DNA from 4 places in the Ochrobactrum sp. Marseille-Q0166 genome. Region 1 is predicted to be linked to each of the others. Evidence: predicted binding sites of a transcription regulator. Region 1 holds the regulator's gene; each other region holds the start of a gene.
What was found. Region 1 encodes LexA, which represses DNA repair genes until DNA is damaged. Its sites were predicted from a motif close to TGTTCNNNNTGTGTTCNG; they were not measured.

Region 1 (4,719 bases):
GGATTGCATTCTCATCATTTTGGCAAGCGTCAACGATGATCTGGCCAAAGCGCTCGAAGAAACCGCTTTTGAACTCGGTATGGATGCCCTCATTGAAGTCCATGACGAAGAAGAAACCGAACGCGCGCTGAAGCTTTCTTCGCGCCTCGTTGGCGTCAACAATCGCAATCTGCGCACATTTGAAGTCGATCTTGCTGTCTCCGAACGCCTCGCAAAGATGGTGCCTTCCGACCATCTTCTGGTCGGCGAAAGCGGCATATTCACCCATGATGATTGCTTGCGCCTTGAGAAGTCGGATATCGGCACATTTCTCATCGGAGAAAGCCTGATGCGCAAGGATGATGTTGCTCAGGCAACTCGCGAACTTCTGACCGGCGAGGTTTAAGTCATGACAGCCAAACTCACCCATATCGACCAGACTGGCGCCGCCCATATGGTCGATGTCGGCGACAAGGCTGAGACTGAGCGCCAGGCAACCGCTGAAGGTGCCGTCAGAATGAAGCCGGAAACTCTGGCACTCATTCTGAAAGGCGATGCCGCCAAAGGCGACGTTATCGGTACGGCCCGTCTGGCTGGTATTATGGCTGCGAAGAAAACCGCCGACCTCATCCCGCTTTGCCACCCATTGATGCTGACAAAGGTCTCGGTGGACATTGAACCGGACCAATCGCTTCCCGGCCTGCGCGTCTTTGCAACTGCGAAGCTGAAAGGCCGCACCGGGGTTGAAATGGAAGCGTTGACTGCCGTATCAGTCACCTGCCTAACCATCTATGACATGGCAAAGGCCGTTGATCGCCACATGGAAATTACCGATATTCGTGTTTCCGCAAAGAGTGGTGGTAAATCAGGCGACTGGAAAACCTAAGTTTTCGCACGAGAGGAAAAAGTATGTCCCTGCTTCCTGTCGATGAAGCCCTTGCACGTATCCTGAGCTTGGCAGAGCCACACGGTTTCGAGCAGGTTCCTTTGACTTCAGCCGGTGGACGTGTTGTTGCGGAACCTGTGAAAGCTCACCTTCTGCAACCTCCCTTTGACTGCTCTGCCATGGATGGCTATGCGCTGATCGCACCTGAAAACATCAGCTATCCGCTTGAACTGACCATAATTGGCGAATCAGCAGCCGGTAAGCGTTTCGACGGGCAGCTGAGCGAAGGTCAGGCGGTCCGCATTTTCACCGGCGCACCAATGCCAGCAGGCGCAGATAGCATCGTTATTCAGGAAGACACGGAACGTTCCGGCGACAGGCTAACAATCCGGCACGGACTCTATAAAGGCCGCCACATTCGTCGCGCGGGCCTCGATTTCGCACCCGGAGATGTGATTCTTCCAAAGAGAAAAGCACTCGACGCCCCGGCACTTTCCCTTGCTGCGGCCAGTGGCAACGCAGCCATTTCCGTTTTCAAACAGCCCCGCATTGCAATATTGGCAACTGGCGACGAACTTGTCCCACCCGGTACAGTTCCCGGCCCTGACCAAATTGTCGCTTCCAACAGCGTCGGCATCGCCGAAATTGTCCGCCGCGCAGGCGGTAAGCCTGAAGATATGGGCATCATCAACGACGACCCCGCAAAGATCGAATCGGCAATCAGCGCAGCGCTCAAAGATGGCGTCGATGTTCTAGTAACGATCGGTGGCGCGTCGGTTGGAGACCGCGATTACGTTCACGGGGCTTTGCAGAATTGCGGCGTCGATCTCGCCTTCTGGAAAATCGCTATGCGCCCGGGAAAACCGTTGATGTATGGCCGCAAGACAGTTTCAGGCAAGACGGTGCATGTCATCGGCTTACCGGGCAATCCGGTTTCAAGCCTCGTCTGTAGTCTGATATTTCTGCGTCCACTGGTGGCGAAGCTATCAGGCATTGATTTAGCTACAGATATTCGCCCCGCGAAATTTGGTCAGCCAATGAGTGCGAACGATCACCGCAGGGACTTTGTTCGTGCGACCGTTGAGAAGGCAATCGACGGAACATTGATTGCCAAGCCATGTCCAGTTCAGGATTCTTCAATGCTTTCTGCTCTTGTGGGCTCCAATGCGCTGTTGATCAGAGAAGAAAATGCACCCGCTGCGGCTATCGGTGATTCTTGCGCGATATTAATGTTGTAACGAACGGTATTAATTCCAAACCTCATTAATCATTTTAAAACCATTGCAGAACAAGACTGGAACATATAGTGTTCGTTCTGGTTTTGTTTTTATTTGATTCTGGTCTGGAGGGTGTAGCGCATGTTAACCCGTAAGCAGCACGAACTTCTGCTGTTCATTCATGAACGTCTTAAAGAGACGGGCATCCCTCCGTCCTTTGACGAAATGAAAGAAGCTCTTGATCTGGCTTCTAAGTCAGGCATTCATCGTCTCATCACGGCCTTGGAAGAACGCGGCTTTATCCGCAGGCTTCCTAATCGGGCGCGCGCGCTGGAGGTGCTTCGTTTACCAGATTCGATAGCACCGGGCTTGAACTCTCAAAAGAAGTTCGCTCCGAGCGTCATCGAAGGAAGCCTCGGCAAAGCTCCCCCTCCTCCGCCGACGCGCCCAACTCCAGTTATTGCGGAGAATGATTCCTCCACAATGGTTTCTGTACCCATGATGGGACGCATAGCTGCCGGTGTGCCGATCTCGGCAATCCAGAATCAGACACACTCACTGAGCCTTCCTCCAGAAATGCTGGGCTCCGGTGAACACTACGCTTTGGAAGTCAAAGGCGATTCGATGATCGACGCCGGTATTTTTGATGGCGACACAGTGATCATTAAGCGCGGTGATACAGCCAATCCGGGTGAAATCGTCGTCGCACTGGTCGATGATGAAGAAGCAACTTTGAAGCGTTTTCGCCGCAAAGGCGCTTCCATTGCCTTGGAAGCAGCGAATCCGGCTTACGAAACCCGCATTTTCGGCCCCGATCGTGTGCGCGTGCAGGGTAAACTAATCGGCCTGATCCGGCGTTACTAGCACTTACAGTTTTAGTATTGGTTGGAAGCAGCGATAGAGGTTTTGTCATTTTAAATCAGAGCGGCTCTGTCGTCTCCTTAAAGTCGGGAGCCGCCTGAAAATCAGAAGATTGATCGTTGCGAGACTTCTTCTGATGTTCGCGATCCGGTAATCCTCGTGCCGCTCTCGAATACAGACGATGCAGGTGCCATGGCCGCGTAGGCGCATCCACTGCGAAGCTGAGACTATCAGAATAGCCAGCTAAGTTTCGTGGTTGGATGACTGCAAAACGATAGATTTTATCGTCTTTGCTGTGATCATGTTTCGCTGATCTGGCTGATGCACTCGCGTCTGATGATAAACGTTTCCCAAGCCTGAGCTCAAGGGTTCCTTTGAGAGCGAGTTCCTGCCGGTCGATCAGTAAAACATCGGAGCGCGGGCAATTGAGGTTTTTGCTTGCTATCGCAAGAACGACAATCTCGCCAATATTGCAGGCAATATCCTTCATCTCCTCTTGCGCAGTATAGGCAAACATTCGCCCGTCTCGTAGAGGAATGGTACAAACTCCCTCTTCGCAGACAAACGCATCATTGGTGGATACCGGCTTCTGCTTTTTTACAATCTGCGGCGGAATAAACGTTTCGATCAGATAGGCAGTCTGCCAGTTTTGACCTGTGAATTTTGGCGGCCTGCTGCGATTTGCGGCAAAATTGCCATCGGGTAGGCGCACGGCTACAAATTTTGCATCCTCGCTAACGAGAATATCCGGCAATGGCGTTCGTATAAAAACGAAAAGACCAGTAATAACAAAGGGTAAAGCCAGCCATCGCAACCATGTCGTGGAAACAACCGCGATAACAAGCGCTACAGTCCAGAGGATAAGCGTGCTTGCAGGCATGACGCCCGGATTGCCGTCAGGAGAAAAGCTAGCAACCAAACTCGCTATATGCCTGACTAATAGGACGCCAAATCCCATAATCTGTAGTGGTAGCCAATCAAGCTGCAATGGCATCAACACCAAGCTCAGCACTGCAAAGGGCATCACAAGGATCGAGATAACCGGCAAGGCCAATACGTTCCCGACCAGGCCTAAGGGTGCGGTATTGTTGAAATGATAGGCGGCAAAGATGCCACTTGCTACACCGGCAACAATCGATGTTGCTCCCGTCGCCACCGCTGGAACGAGCATTTTGGATAGAAACCCACGCGGCACAGCACGCCGATTTTCGCGAGACGTTTGATTGCGTGCTTTCCTGTCACTCCACCAGGCAAATGCAGCGATCAAGCCAGCAGTTGCGGAAAAAGACATTTGAAAGCTTGGCCCAAGAATCTCATGCGGTGAAATTGCGATCATCGCAACAGACGCAATCGCAAGATTGCGCATACTGATGGCAGCACGGTCAGCCAGCAATGCGCAGAGCATCACGACAATCATGACGTAACTGCGCTGTGCCGCAACATCCGCACCCGACATGGCCAGATAGAATGTGCAGCTTAGAAGCGAGAGAAAAGCCGCAAACTTTTTGACCGGATATCGGGCGCTAAACCCCGGCATCAGAGCAAACAGCGATCTCAACGCCATCATCACAACGCCGGCGGCCAGCACCATATGTAGGCCGGAAATCGACAAGATATGCGCCAGACCTGCCTTGCGCAGATCCTCATTCGTTTCTTCGCTGATCCCTGCTCGCTCACCGGCAATAAGCGCTGCGGCAACACTGCCATCCTCACCAGAGAGCACTTCCGCAATACGTTCCGAAACATGCACACGTAGTTGAGCAATGGAACTGGCAA
Region 2 (4,719 bases), on a different contig from region 1:
GAAACGCTGCATCCGCTCGCGCTTGGCTTGTGTCGAACGTTTCAGGAATCGGGCCAAAGCAAGCGAGTATGTTCCTAAGAAACGCTGGGATCAGCTACGATCTTGCAGTCTTGGATCGCCATGTACTCAATTACATGACAGTGATTGGGCTTTATAATGGCGCTGAACGAGCCATTCCGAAGCTTTCACAGTATCACAGACACGAAAATTCACTGATCTCGCATGCTAACGGGCTCGGATTCGCAGTCGGGCTGCTGGATTGGGCAATCTGGATAGTCATGCGCGTTGCAGGTTCTCGAGACACGGAGCGCGCGTCAGCATGAGCATTGTCACTCTCGTTTCCGGTGGCCTCGATTCCACGCTCGTCGCCTACCTCGCAAAAGAGGAAGGAATCCAGCAATACCCTCTTTTCATCGACTACGGGCAACGATCTCGGGATAGGGAATTCGCGGCGTGCAAATTGGCAATGGGCAAGTTGCAGCTACCAGATTTGGAAGTAGCCGAGCTGTCGGGCTATGGGCGCCTTATCAAATCTGGTTTGACCGATGCGAAACAACGCGTGCTGGAGGATGCCTTTACGCCCGGCCGCAATCTGCTGTTTCTGCTTGTGGCATCGGCCTACGCGTTCCAGCGTGATGCTGATGCTATCTCGATCGGGCTGCTCCATGAAGAGACTAGCCTGTTTCCCGATCAGACCACGGCATTCTTGCAGCAGGCCGAGGCGATGATCGCACGCAGCATGGGGCGAGAGATAAAGGTCCTTGCGCCGCTCTCTTCTTTCCACAAGCAGGAAGTCATAGAGCTCGCCGCCCTAAAGGGGATTGAGGGCACGTATTCATGCCATCTTGGCGATGAGGTTCCTTGCGGAGCGTGCATCGCATGTAATGAATTCAAGGCTGAGGGGGTCTAACATGGGCGGTGGAAGCAGCGGCAGCTGGAGCAGATTAGGGGACATACGATCGCTGGAGGAGAAGGCCAAAGCTGCTCTCCAGGGCGGCAAACGCAACGTCTTTATTAGCTTTGCAACGGAGGACATGAACGAAGTTAATCTACTACGTGCGCATGCGAAGAACGAGAACAGCGATATAGAGTTTAACGATCACTCTGTTCGCGAGCCGTATGACAGCGAACGTGCCGAATACATCAAACAAAAGATCAGCGAGCGAATATCGAGATCTTCGGTTTGCGTTGTCTACATCTCCGACAATACCGCGCAAAGCCGATGGGTGACGTGGGAAGTCGAGACCAGCCTCGCTCTCGGAAAAAAAGTGGTTGCAGTTCATCCAAAAGGCGGGGCGCCCCGACAGAACCCGTCTTGGGTCGCGAAGTATGGCGTAAAAGTTGTTCAATGGAATAAACTAGCCGAAGAGTTGAAATAGCCGCGACGCGATCATGTACTGGAGATCCAACGATATGGAGCCTGAAAAATTTCCTGCATTGTACCGTTCCGCAGATGGATCGTCCGCAGACGCTCAGAGCACCTATCTCTGGCTTATCCGGTTACAATATTTTTTTCTCACCGTCGCTGCCACGATATCCATGTGGTTCGGAAATTCGCCTGACCTATACATCCTGTATGCATTAGTTTTGGCGGCATCGACAGGGCTGCTGCTCTATATGGCGGTCCAAAAGCCCGAAAAAGAATGGTATGGTTGCCGTGCGCTGGCGGAGTCGATCAAGACATCGACCTGGCGCTACATGATGCGTGCAGAACCCTTCGAGGATGCCCCTAAACTCTCAGCGGTGGCCGAAAAATTTTCGGATTTTCTGAAGGCGATCCTAGACGCCAACAGCCACGTGCGCGACTCGATTAGCCGCAGGCCCGTAACCGGCGATCAGATTACCACCGAAATGGACACCGTGCGTGCTCTCCCCCTGGCAGACCGTGTTCAAAAGTATCTTACAGATCGGATCACGGACCAACGTGAATGGTATGTTGCTAAAGTTAGGTGGAACAGGGGACGTTTTCGTCTTTGGATCGCCATCTCCGTGATTGTGCAGGGTATCGCAATAGCGTTAGCTCTCGTTCGGATTCGCCATGATCCAGCGTGGATGATATGGCCAACCGAACCATTACTTGTCATGGCCTCTTCCGCGATAGGTTGGATTCAACTGAAGAAGTTCAACGAGCTTGCTTCGGCCTATAGCCTTACAGCTCACGAAATTGGCATCCTGCAAACCCGACTTGTAACGATCGACTCTGAAGAGAAATTTTCAGCCTTCGTGAATGAGGCCGAACGCGCGTTTTCACGCGAACATACCCAGTGGGTAGCGCGGCAGATCGAGAACGTGCCTTGATTCAATCTTGTAATCAAAGCTTAAGTCACCTGATAAAGAAAAACGGCGCGAGCTGGCTACTTAATGCGATGATGCTACTAACTGTCACCATTTTCGGGTCGGAGGTAAGTAGCTAACTCGGATGGCGTCCGCTCTACTAATCGCAGGAATCGGGTGTTGCGAGCCCCCGCAACCAATTCCCCAGAACATAAAACAGATATTATCCCAGCCGCGAAGACTTCATCTTCAATGGCGATCGTAGCGCGTCGTCCTGCCCAACATAATCTGAAGGGTAAGGAGGATAAGTAAGCGAGTGAGTATCGATTACCCGACCAACGGGGCAATGCCTGACCCCGCAACCAACAATACTAACAAACCCGTAGCACTAGCCGCGGGTTTTGTTGTTTTTATAGCCCTTCCAATGGTTTGACGCTCCACCCAGTTGAGGATCGTGCCCAGTTCGCCGTGAAGCCTCGCGTAAATCTCGCCCCGTTTTGCGCCGGGCCACAACACGATCTTCTCGTGCAGGCCGCGCAATGTCTCCGCCGCTTCCTTGCAACGGAGTCAGATCAAAATCATTTTGTCGTCCTACCTACCGCCAGACCCCAGATGTCATTATCCCGTAAACCGATGGAATACTCTACGCCATGAGTTATGGATAGTTGACGAACAAAACATGAACAAGTATCCTTGCGTTCATGGTGAAAAAGAGCCTTCAGGATAAACTTGCCATCTTATCGGATGCGGCAAAATACGATGCATCTTGTGCGTCAAGCGGTGGTGAGAGACGCGATGCAAGGAGGGGTGGTGTCGGATCGTCGGGAGGGGTAGGGATTTGCCATGCGTACACGCCGGATGGGCGCTGTATCAGCCTGCTGAAAATTCTTATGACCAATTTCTGCATCTTCGACTGTGCCTATTGCATAAACCGGGTCAGCTCCAACGTGGAACGGGCGCGGTTCTCAGTCGAGGAAGTTGTCTCGCTCACGCTGGAGTTTTATCGGCGCAATTACATTGAGGGCCTGTTCTTGTCTTCGGGCATCATCAAGTCATCCGACCAGACCATGTCTGATATGGTGCGCATCGCGCGGACACTGAGGGAGGATCATGGCTTCCACGGCTATATCCATCTCAAGACGATTCCCGATGCCAGTCCGGAGTTGATCCGGGAAGCCGGGGTTTGGGCTGATCGGCTATCGATTAATGTCGAATTGCCGGAGGACGCAAGTGTGCGCAAATTCGCGCCGGAAAAACGTCCTGAAACCATCCGCGGTGCGATGGCACAGGTACGTCTCGAAGGTGAGGCAGCAAAAGATAAGACCCATACCGGGCGCAAGCCGCGTCGGTTTGCACCGGCCGGGCAAAGCACGCAGATGATCATCGGCGCGGATGGGGCAGACGATGTGACCATTCTTAAAATGTCAACACGGCTTTACAGTGGTTACAAGCTGCGTCGGGTTTATTATTCGGCGTTCTCCCCGATCCCGGATGCCTCGGCGGCTCTACCTCTGATCCAGCCTCCGCTTCTGCGTGAACACCGCCTATATCAGGCAGATTGGCTTTTGCGCTTTTATGGTTTTACCGCCGAGGAAATCGCCACCGGCACGACGGCAGGGCATCTCGATCTGGAACTTGACCCAAAACTTGCCTGGGCCATGCAGCATCGTGGCCTGTTTCCTTTGGATGTAAACCGTGCAAGTCGTGAATTGCTGTTGCGTGTTCCGGGTTTTGGCACACGGACTGTGGATCGCATAATCGTTGCCCGCCGGAATTGCGGTTTAAGATACGAGGATTTGTTGCGGATAGGGGCCAACATGAACAAGGCACGCCCCTTTATCCTAGCACCTGGATGGTCGCCGGGGCGGCTCATCGATAACGTTGATTTACGCGCACGATTTGCACCTCCCGCTGAGCAACTGCGGTTATTATGATCTATTCCGTTAAACTACCCGACCGCGGCACCTTCGATGCATGGCGGGAGATGGCGCGCATCGCGATATCACATGGTATTGAGCCAAATGATATCGATTGGAGCGGAGCGGGCGGATTGTTTGAGGAAATGCCGCTCCCCAACGCACCTGGTGAACATCGTATAAGTGTTACGCGGGGGTTTTTGAAACTTGCGCAGTCAGTCATATGGCATTCGAATCCGGAACGGTTCAGACTGCTCTATCAGGCGTTATGGCGGCTTGACTGCAACGCGGGAGACCCTTTGAGCCAGGCTGACCCGCTTGGGCGGCAATTGCATCTCATGGCAAAATCGGTTGGCCGCGATATCCACAAGATGCATGCTTTCGTACGGTTTCGCGAATTACCTGAGACTGGGTTGCGTCGTCGCTTTGCAGCCTGGTTTGAGCCGGAGCATAATATAGTCGAGCCGGGTAGTTTCTTTTTCGCAAAGCGTTTCGCGGATATGGACTGGGTGATCGCCACGCCAAGGCT
Region 3 (4,719 bases), on a different contig from region 1:
GGCTTGTTCTCGCAGAAGAACTCAAAGCTCGATGCGACATCGACTTTGATCCCACAGGCCTGAAAATCAATGTGCTCGCACCAATCACGACTGATGTATTTCCGGCCTTTGATCACAGTACGAGTGCGGGACCGATGATCGCTTGATGCCTCACTTTCGGATAGAGGCATTTTGACATCTGGCGAAGAGTCGCAAAAAACGCCATATGCTGACGTCATGAACGATAGCTCTGCTCATTTTTCCCGACAAACTGAAACCTATTCATCTTCAATGCGCGACGTCGCCGCGCAAGAAAATGAAACGCATTTCCTCCCTGCTATGGCCGGCACACCACCTGTTGATTGGTTAATATCAGACGGTTTAACGGATTACGAAGAGGCGCTCGCCTTTATGGAAGCGCGGGTCGCAGCTATTCGTGAAGGAACTGCCAATGAACTTGTGTGGCTTGTCGAACATCCCTCGCTTTATACAGCGGGCACCAGTGCTCAATCAGCAGACCTGCTGACACCGGATCGCTTTCCCGTGTTCAATACGGGACGCGGTGGTGAATATACCTATCATGGCCCAGGTCAGCGGGTTGCCTATGTTATGCTCGATCTAAAGCGCCGCCGCGAAGATGTACGAGCATTTGTCACCGCGCTTGAGCAGTGGATTGTCGAAACGCTGGCGCAATTCAATATCAAAGGTGAGCGGCGCGCTGACCGTGTCGGCGTCTGGGTTGTCCGCCCGGAGAAGCCGCTGCTTGCCAATGGCGGCGTGTGCGAAGACAAGATTGCCGCCATTGGCATTCGTCTGCGCCGCTGGGTGAGCTTCCACGGTATTGCCATCAATGTTGAGCCGGAGCTCGAGCATTTCGGTGGCATCGTACCCTGCGGGATCGCTGATTATGGGGTTACCAGTTTGGTCGATCTCGGCCTTCCGGTGACGATGGGCGATGTCGATGTGGCACTGGGCAAAGCTTTTGAAAACGTCTTCGGACCGCGCCACACCAAATAATCACACGCTCTTCATACGCCGCTCGCGCATGAAGACATAGAAGCCTGATCCTACGATGATCGCGATGCCGAACCATTTGGACGGCGTCGGAAAGTCACCGAAGATAATTAAACCAACCAGAACCGCATTGACGATCTCCAGATACTGGAACGGCGCCAGCATAGATGCTGGTGCAAGCTTGAATGCCTGCACCACGAGCAGATGACTGACAGTTCCGATCGTGCCCAGCAAAAGCAGCAACAGCCATGGCTGAAAGCTATTTGGCAATGCAAAGCTGAGATCTTCAATGCCCACCGCGGTACCAAAAATCATAAACAGCCCCGCAATCAGCGATCCGCCGATACCTGCATAGAATTGCATGACGACGGGGCTTTCTTTTGCACCATATTTACGGTTCAGCATCAGATAGATCGCAAAAGTGACAGCAGTTGCCAGAGGCAACAGGGAGACCGCACCAAAGATCTCGAAACTTGGCTGAATAACGATCATCGTGCCGATCAGCCCAATACCCACAGCGCTGAAACGGCGCCAGCCGACTTTTTCCTTCAGGAAGACAGCCGACAACAGCGTCAGGATCAACGGTTCGGCAAAAAACACAGCCATGGCGTCCGCCAGCGGCATATATTTGACCGCGGTGAAGAAACACGCTCCTCCAAAACCCATCAGCGCACCCCGCACAAGATTGCCGACAAGATGCGTCGTCCGTAAGGACGCGAAACCACTCATGACGATCAGCACGAAGAACATCAGCACTGATTGAATGAAAAAGCGCATGAAGGTGACGGTGGCCGGAGGCATGTTATCCATCATGGCAAGCCATTTGCCGATGGCATCCATAAGCGGCAGCAGCAACACTGAGAGCACCATGATCGCCATGCCCTTTACGTGCGCTTCTGTACCGCCTGCTGCCCTGATCTGCATTTCCATCACTCACAATTTCTTTGTGTCAATGCGCTTACGCGAATGGTCTGCCCGTTTCCATCTTAATTCGCTTATCAAAGGCCATGGTTTGACTTTCGCCATGTTTCTGGTGCAAATCGGCTTCACTGTGAGCAAAATCACTTGATAACTTCGGGCAAAAGCGGAACGTAAGGCGAACTTTGTTCGCATTGCGGGGTTTCCCGTGGCATTATCTATGTGATTCGCAGATAACTTTTCTTGCCCCGTTCAGTGGGGCGGTTCTTTCGGTTTCAGACAGAAAGCTTTTCGGACAAAGATGGACGACAGCAACGATCTCTTTTCTAGAGTAGTTAACAATGCCCGTGAACGGCAGATGGAGCAGCAGCCCAAGAAGGTTCCTGCATCAACGCCTGTTGCGAAAGCGGTAACAACACCATCTGCACCAAATCCAACGCCTGTTGCAACCAAGACTCCGCCTGTTTCATCAGGCAGTGATGATTATAACGCCTCCTCCATCCGCGTTCTCGAGGGCCTTGAGCCGGTTCGCCTGCGTCCCGGTATGTATATCGGCGGCACTGACGAAAAAGCCCTGCATCACCTTTTTGCAGAAGTCATCGATAACTCAATGGACGAGGCCGTTGCAGGACATGCCAATTTTATTGAAGTCAGCCTTGATGCCGAAGGCTTCCTGACTGTCAGTGATAATGGTCGTGGTATTCCGGTTGATGAGCATCCGCAGGTGCCGGGAAAATCGACGCTTGAAGTCATCATGACCAAGCTGCATGCAGGCGGCAAGTTTGATGGCAAGGCTTATGAAACCTCGGGCGGTCTGCACGGCGTGGGTGTTTCGGTGGTCAACGCACTTTCCGACGTTCTGGAAGTCGAAGTCGCACGCAATCGCCGCCTCTATCGCCAGCGCTTTTCGCGCGGTATTCCGCAGGGTGGCCTTGAAGATGTCGGCGAAGTCCACAACCGTCGTGGTACACGAGTCCGCTTTCATCCAGACCCGGATATTTTCGGCAAGGCTGCACATTTCGATCCGCACCGGCTTTATCGCATGGCGCGCTCGAAGGCCTATTTGTTTGGCGGCGTAGAAATTCGCTGGAATTGCGATCCGGCACTCCTTGATCCCAAGAAGGAAACCCCTGAAAAGGCCGTTTTCCACTTCCCCGGTGGTCTGAAGGATTATCTTTCTGCCTCGCTTGGCAAAGAACATCAGGTAACGCGTGAGATTTTCTCGGGCCGCACCGAAAAGCAGGGCGGGCACGGTGCCGTTGAATGGGCAGTGTCGTGGTATGGCGGTGACGGCTTCGTCAACTCCTACTGCAACACAATCCCAACGGGCGATGGCGGTACGCATGAAGCCGGTCTGCGCATTGCGTTGACGCGTGGCCTCAAAGCCTATGCAGAGCTAACCAACAACAAGCGCGCTTCGATCATCACCACCGATGACGTGATGATTTCGGCAGCCGCTATGCTCTCGGTCTTCATTCGGGAACCGGAGTTTGTCGGCCAGACCAAGGACAAGCTTGCGACCGTTGAAGCGCAGCGTATCGTGGAAAATGTCATCCGCGATCCGTTCGATCACTGGCTTACAGCTTCCCCACAGGAAGCATCCCGCTTGCTCGATTGGGTTGTTGATCGCGCCGAAGAGCGTCTGCGTCGTCGTCAGGAAAAGGAAACCGTCCGCAAGAGCGCGACGCGCAAGCTGCGCCTTCCGGGCAAACTTGCAGACTGCACGCAGAATGCTGCCGCAGGTGCTGAACTTTTCATTGTCGAAGGTGACTCGGCTGGCGGTTCTGCAAAGCAGGCACGCAATCGTTCCAATCAGGCGATCCTGCCACTACGCGGTAAGATTCTGAACGTTGCCAGTGCTGGCCGTGAGAAGCTGACAGCCAACCAGCAGATTGCCGATCTGGTTCAGGCACTGGGGGCCGGCACGCGCAAGAATTATCGTGAAGACGATCTGCGTTATGATCGCGTCATCGTCATGACAGATGCTGACGTTGACGGCGCCCATATCGCATCGCTGCTCATCACATTTTTCTATCAGGAAATGCCTGATCTCATCCGCAACGGCCACCTGTATCTGGCAGTCCCGCCGCTTTATCGTCTCAGTCAGGGTGGCAAGGTAGCCTATGCCCGTGACGACGCGCACAAGGACGAACTGCTTCGCACGATGTTTACCGGACGTGGCAAAATCGAAATCGGTCGCTTCAAAGGCCTCGGCGAAATGCGCGCCGAACAGCTGAAAGAAACGACCATGGACCCGAAAAAGCGCACGCTGCTTCGTGTTCATGTCGATGAAGATTATGTCGATGAAACGCGCAGCACTGTTGATGATCTGATGGGTACAAAACCGGAAGCCCGCTTCCGCTTCATTCAGGATCGTGCCGCATTCGTGGAAGAACTGGATATTTAAGCTTTCTGCCTGCGCGAGCCAGAAAGATAAACGTCAGCGCATTATTCACGCTGACGTTTTTTCTTTGATAATTCAGCTTTTCACGTCAATGCCGAGCTTGGTTTCGATTTCCTTGGTCGACTCTTTAACGAAAAATGTGAGGTCCGCACTAAGCGTAACGATACGGGTTCCAGTACCGTAAGCGTTGTATGACAGGACGTGGTTGAAATTCACCGCAACCCGTTCGCCACTAACATCCGTAAGCATGATCCACATTTGCCCCTCCTCCTGATAATAATTGCTATGAGAGAGGATAGGAGTTTGTCCTGAAATGGCAATGCTCGCCTAAAGCTTTACCTGCATTCTGACCTTTTCAACCTCACGACCAAAACTCTCCGACCATTCTTCGCTGCGGTGATAGG
Region 4 (4,719 bases), 490 kb from region 1:
GCAACTGCATCGGCGCCCGGTCCACATTCAGCTTTACGGAAATCATTCCATTTTGCGCCACCATCGGTACCCGCATCTTTGGCGGCCTGATATTTCGCACTGCACTGCTTCATCGTCAAACCCTTGGCGCTATCATCATTCGATGCAGCGGCCTTCTTTGCTGGCGCAGCAGCTTTCGTTGCGGGAGCGGCAACCGGGGCAGCGGCAGCATCATCGCCACACTGAGTCTTGCGGAAGTCGTTCCACTTGACATCGCCAAGTGTCCCTGCGTCTTTTGCCGCTTGATACTTTGTGCTGCATTCCTTCATCGTCAGCGCATTTGCCGGTGATGAAAAGGCAAAAGCAGATGCACCCAAGATAATGGCAGTGCCTGCCATGGCTGTGATGGTACGAATAGACATCTCGTCGCTCCCTGTCGGATACGGGCGTTAATCTGAGTTAGTTCAAATCGCATTGCCAGCTTCTTGGTGTATGGCTTTGCGATCAATTCTGAGCAACTTTTATGCTCAAGCCTTCATAACCCTTCGAGCTTCATGGCTCATTCAAAATTACTGTCAGCAAGTTGACTATCAATTAGTTGCTTAATATTACCTCTGCCTACAATACAAAAATTCTAACCGTCATTCTTTAGTCGTTACATAAATTTGCATGACATGAAGTAAATATACAGTATCTCCATGGTCTTGTCTCAGAATTATTGCAACACAGTTAAAATCCGGAGCTTGCCCAGATGGTAAAAAGGATCATGATCATTGGGGGCGCAGGTTCAGGAAAGTCCACCCTCGCCCGTTCGCTTGGCGCAATCACCGCATTACCTGTTGTTCATATCGACACCATTTATTGGCTACCCAATTGGACAATGCGCTCGCGCGACGAAATCGGCCTTCTGAGCAATGAGATTGCGGATCGCGATGAATGGATATTTGAAGGAAATCACAGCGAAACAATGGCGTATCGCGCATCGCGCGCCGAAATGCTTATTTTTCTGGATATCTCTACCCCGCGACGCCTTTGGCGAATCTTAAGCAGAACACTTCGGCATTATGGCAAATCCCGTCCTGATATGGCGGAGGGGTGTACCGAGCGTTTTGATTGGGAATTCCTGAAATTTGCGGCAAATTATCGGAAAAATGGACGTATTAGAGCAAAATCCTTTCTGGAAAATGCTCCTTCGCACCTGAAAAAGCATCATCTACGCAGTCCGAAAGATGTGGAACGATTTCTTGCCGAGACTCGCAACGAAATAATCCGAAAAGATAAACGGTCAAAGTTGAGCTAAAATAAAAATGCGCCGCTCAAAATAACAATATTGCTAGCAGTGCCGTAGGGCCTTTGCGATGCTATATTTGTGAAGTCTCCCAAGACTTGGCGCTGGCGCGTGGCAAACTATCCATCGATCAGCGAGAATATGCGCACACTGAAATGACGGAACTTTGCTCCGGCCTTTTGGGTAATCTTGTCCGGATTTCCGGTTTTCGCAGCTCTGGAGTTAAAAGTGGCCGATATCGCAGATAGCGCCTCCCAACTTGTCGACGTGCGCAGTACACTCGGTTTTGATCGTCATCGTCTTTATGAAGACGCAATCGCCATGCTGATTGGCACTTCATTAATTGCCTTGGGTATCACGCTTTATAGCCAAGCGACGCTTATGACGGGCAGTACGGCGGGCATCGCCCTTCTGATACACTATGCCACCGGCATTGGATTTGGCCTGCTTTATTTCGTAATCAACCTGCCATTCTACTTTTTTGCTGCAAAGCGGATGGGCTGGCCATTTACGATCAGAACATTCATTGCTGTCGCGCTTCTATCTCTCTTTGCCAAAATCATCCCTTTGTCTGTTGATTTCAGCTCAATCAACCCGCTCTTTGCAGCCCTCATGGGCGGTACACTTATGGGAATGGGCGTTCTAGCACTTTTCCGCCATCGCTCCGGGGTGGGCGGCGTCAATATTCTGGCGCTCTATTTGCAGGATGCCCATGGTATTCGGGCCGGTTGGTTCCAGCTTGCACTTGACAGTGCTATCATGTTGGGATCGCTATTTTTCATCCCGTGGGAAAACATGCTTCTCTCCCTGGTGGGCGCGATTGCGATGAATGTGATCATAGCAATCAATCACAAACCGGGGCGTTATCTCGGGATCAGCTAAACAAAAGCCGCCTCATTGGGCGGCTTTTTGATTTCTGCATTCGATAGGTCAGTGCGAAGTCATCCATTCGCGTGCGCCACGCAGTGCTGCTGCCAGCTCACTCTTGCTCATGGTGGCTGCAACCTGATTACGCATACGTTCGGCTTTCTCGTTGCCACGGATCGCCGCGATGTTGAGCCACTTATGCGCTTCCACGACATCAATTTCGCAATCGCGACCAATGGCGTATTTCAAACCCATCTCCAGCAGGATGCGATCCTGAGAAACTGCCTTATAATGGTGTGTACCGCTTTGAAACTGCGTCATTTTTCTTGTCCCTGTTAAATCCCGAGAACCGTCCGCTCTTTGTTTCCGTGACTGGCTTTCACCGTCCCGGAACCGTCGGATCTGTCGTTCCGTTCATGGTCTTCAAGATAAGCGACAGAGTTAAAATGCGCGTTAAACCAGATGCTTAACAACGCAACAACGAAATCCCAACAAGGAGTAAATTTGGGATTTCGTTAAACATCCAAGCTTCGTGAATTGCAGCGTTTTTCCGAAATGGCTGCTTTTTTATTCACTCCGTCTGGAAACCAGATGATAACCATGGCGTCGATTGGCTTTGTTGAGAGAGTGATTATCTACGAATTTTCCATCGCCAATTATCCCTCTTCCGCTTTGATGAAAACTCGATTACGTTTACGTTTGCGTAAGTTTTCTGCAGAGCTGCAAATTGTGAGCTTTGCGGCATTTTGGGAGGAATGCATGATCCGCACTTTTATTATGGGAATGACCGCTGCTGTGGCGCTGACGGCAGGTTTGGCCGCACCAGCGTTTGCTGAAGAAGCAATTGTCGGTTCCTGGAAACGTTCGAACGGTACGATTATCAGCTACGCGGCTTGCGGTGGCGGCAAATATTGCGGCACGGTGCAAACCGGCGAATATAAGGGTAAGTCGATTGGCACAATGTCTGGCAAGGATGGCAGCTACAAAGGTGAAGTCAACAAGCTAGACGAAGGCAAGACATACACAGGCAAGGCCAGTGTCAAGGGAAACACTCTTTCACTTTCGGGCTGCGTCATGGGTGGTCTGATCTGCAAGAGTGAAAGCCTTTCTCGGCAGTAAACAGATAAAATAAAAGGCGACTTCTCAGCCGCCTTTCTTTCAAGCATTTCTGGCCAAAACGATTTAACGCGCCTTTTGGCCAAACAGTATTTTCTGCGCTTCCTTGTCATTTGCTAGGTTAGACTTTTCGCGCTCTTCCTTGCCTACCCCAAGGCCACGCTGCACGGCAGGTCGTGCATTCATGGTTTCATACCAGCGCTTGAGGTTCGGGAAATCCTCCAGTTGCTGATCGAAATTCTTGTACGCATTGATCCAGCCGATGCTGGCCATATCAGCGATAGAATATTCGCCCGCGATATAGTCTTTACCTTCAAGCTGACGATTGAGAACACCATAAAGACGGTTGACCTCATTGGTGTAGCGGTCGATGCCATATTGCACCTTTTCCGGCGCATAATTGCGAAAGTGTCCGGCCTGACCCGACATGGGCCCAAGTCCGCCCATTTGCCACATCAGCCATTCGTCAACAATGACACGCTTGCGTTCATCGGTCGGATAAAACTTTCCGAACTTGCGCCCGAGATACTGAAGAATCGCGCCTGATTCAAAAACCGATATCGGCTCGCCACCTGGTCCTTCCGGATCAATGATAGCAGGCATACGGTTATTGGGTGCGATTTTAAGAAAGTCGGGCTGGAACTGATCACCCTTGCCAATGTTAACATATTTGACTTCGTAAGGAACACCCAGTTCCTCCAGCATGATGCTGATCTTGAAGCCATTAGGGGTAGGCCAATAGTAAAGCTCAATGGGTTTTGTCTGCTCAGCCATGGGTATCTGTCTCCCGCTTTCTTGGCTTTGTCCAAATTTCCGATGCGCGTTAAGATAATCGCCGTGCAGCTCGGTACAAGTGCGAACCGATCAAGTTAATGAAACATCAATATTTTTGAACCCCGGATGAATGCAGCTCTCAGGAGCGGTTCAGGTGACGTCGTTAAATTCAATCATCATAGAAATATTTTGAAGCTGGGGGAATTATGCTGGTTAGGCGCGTTACAATTGTTTGTCTGATGATTATGGGTCTCGCAATCATCGCCAGCCTTTTTGTTGATCGTAAATATTATGTTTATCGTGATCAACCGGTCGTCTCGCCCATCACAGTAATGCACCTCCAGCATGCGGACGGAGACCAGTGGCTATGATCTCGCGTTGCCGTATTTCAGCAGCAATTGCTCTTCGTGTGCTGCTTTTCACTGCCGTCTTCACTGGTCCCGCCGCGACCTTCGCTTACACCCAAATCGGACAGAAAGCGCATATGAGCGGCATCGGTCTGGTCCTGTATGTAGGCCTACAACGCGCTGCATAAACAAGGACATGCGTGTGTCGCAGAGTTTGGTATACTGAGCCATGACACAGCGAATCGATCAACCATTCCTATCAGAGATTAAAACGCCTCCTTTTATGGAGCCGGAAGTTTTCACCGATGCAAGCGCGGCAGTTGCCGCGCTACGCAAACTTTATGATCG

Region 2: H5024_RS21035 (putative DNA modification/repair radical SAM protein) is a predicted target of LexA. The motif match lies at 2,943-2,960, and genes of this name have one in related genera.
Region 3: parE (DNA topoisomerase IV subunit B) is a predicted target of LexA. The motif match lies at 2,079-2,096, and genes of this name have one in related genera.
Region 4: H5024_RS09330 (sel1 repeat family protein) is a predicted target of LexA. The motif match lies at 2,541-2,558, and genes of this name have one in related genera.

What each region holds. Positions count from the first base shown of each region.
Region 1 covers NZ_JACJUO010000001.1:1,453,929-1,458,647, reverse strand. The annotation lists gene trpC (indole-3-glycerol phosphate synthase TrpC) at 1-385, shown strand, start outside; gene moaC (cyclic pyranopterin monophosphate synthase MoaC) at 389-865, shown strand; gene glp (gephyrin-like molybdotransferase Glp) at 889-2,103, shown strand; gene lexA (transcriptional repressor LexA) at 2,224-2,946, shown strand; gene H5024_RS06965 (ComEC/Rec2 family competence protein) at 3,002-4,719, opposite strand, start outside.
Region 2 covers NZ_JACJUO010000003.1:542,344-547,062, forward strand. The annotation lists gene H5024_RS21470 (hypothetical protein) at 69-323, shown strand; gene H5024_RS21020 (7-cyano-7-deazaguanine synthase) at 320-910, shown strand; gene H5024_RS21025 (TIR domain-containing protein) at 912-1,379, shown strand; gene H5024_RS21030 (DUF4231 domain-containing protein) at 1,414-2,298, shown strand; gene H5024_RS21035 (putative DNA modification/repair radical SAM protein) at 2,979-4,208, shown strand; gene H5024_RS21040 (UdgX family uracil-DNA binding protein) at 4,205-4,719, shown strand, end outside.
Region 3 covers NZ_JACJUO010000002.1:999,787-1,004,505, reverse strand. The annotation lists gene H5024_RS15960 (PAS domain-containing protein) at 1-146, shown strand, start outside; gene lipB (lipoyl(octanoyl) transferase LipB) at 172-996, shown strand; gene H5024_RS15950 (DMT family transporter) at 997-1,917, opposite strand; gene parE (DNA topoisomerase IV subunit B) at 2,213-4,318, shown strand; gene H5024_RS15940 (hypothetical protein) at 4,391-4,573, opposite strand; gene H5024_RS15935 (GNAT family N-acetyltransferase) at 4,643-4,719, opposite strand, start outside.
Region 4 covers NZ_JACJUO010000001.1:1,948,854-1,953,572, forward strand. The annotation lists gene H5024_RS09315 (antifreeze protein) at 1-401, opposite strand, end outside; gene H5024_RS09320 (DNA topology modulation protein FlaR) at 731-1,279, shown strand; gene H5024_RS09325 (YitT family protein) at 1,496-2,149, shown strand; gene H5024_RS09330 (sel1 repeat family protein) at 2,198-2,455, opposite strand; gene H5024_RS09335 (DUF2147 domain-containing protein) at 2,894-3,253, shown strand; gene H5024_RS09340 (glutathione binding-like protein) at 3,317-4,024, opposite strand; gene H5024_RS09345 (hypothetical protein) at 4,392-4,559, shown strand; gene H5024_RS09350 (AMP nucleosidase) at 4,601-4,719, shown strand, end outside.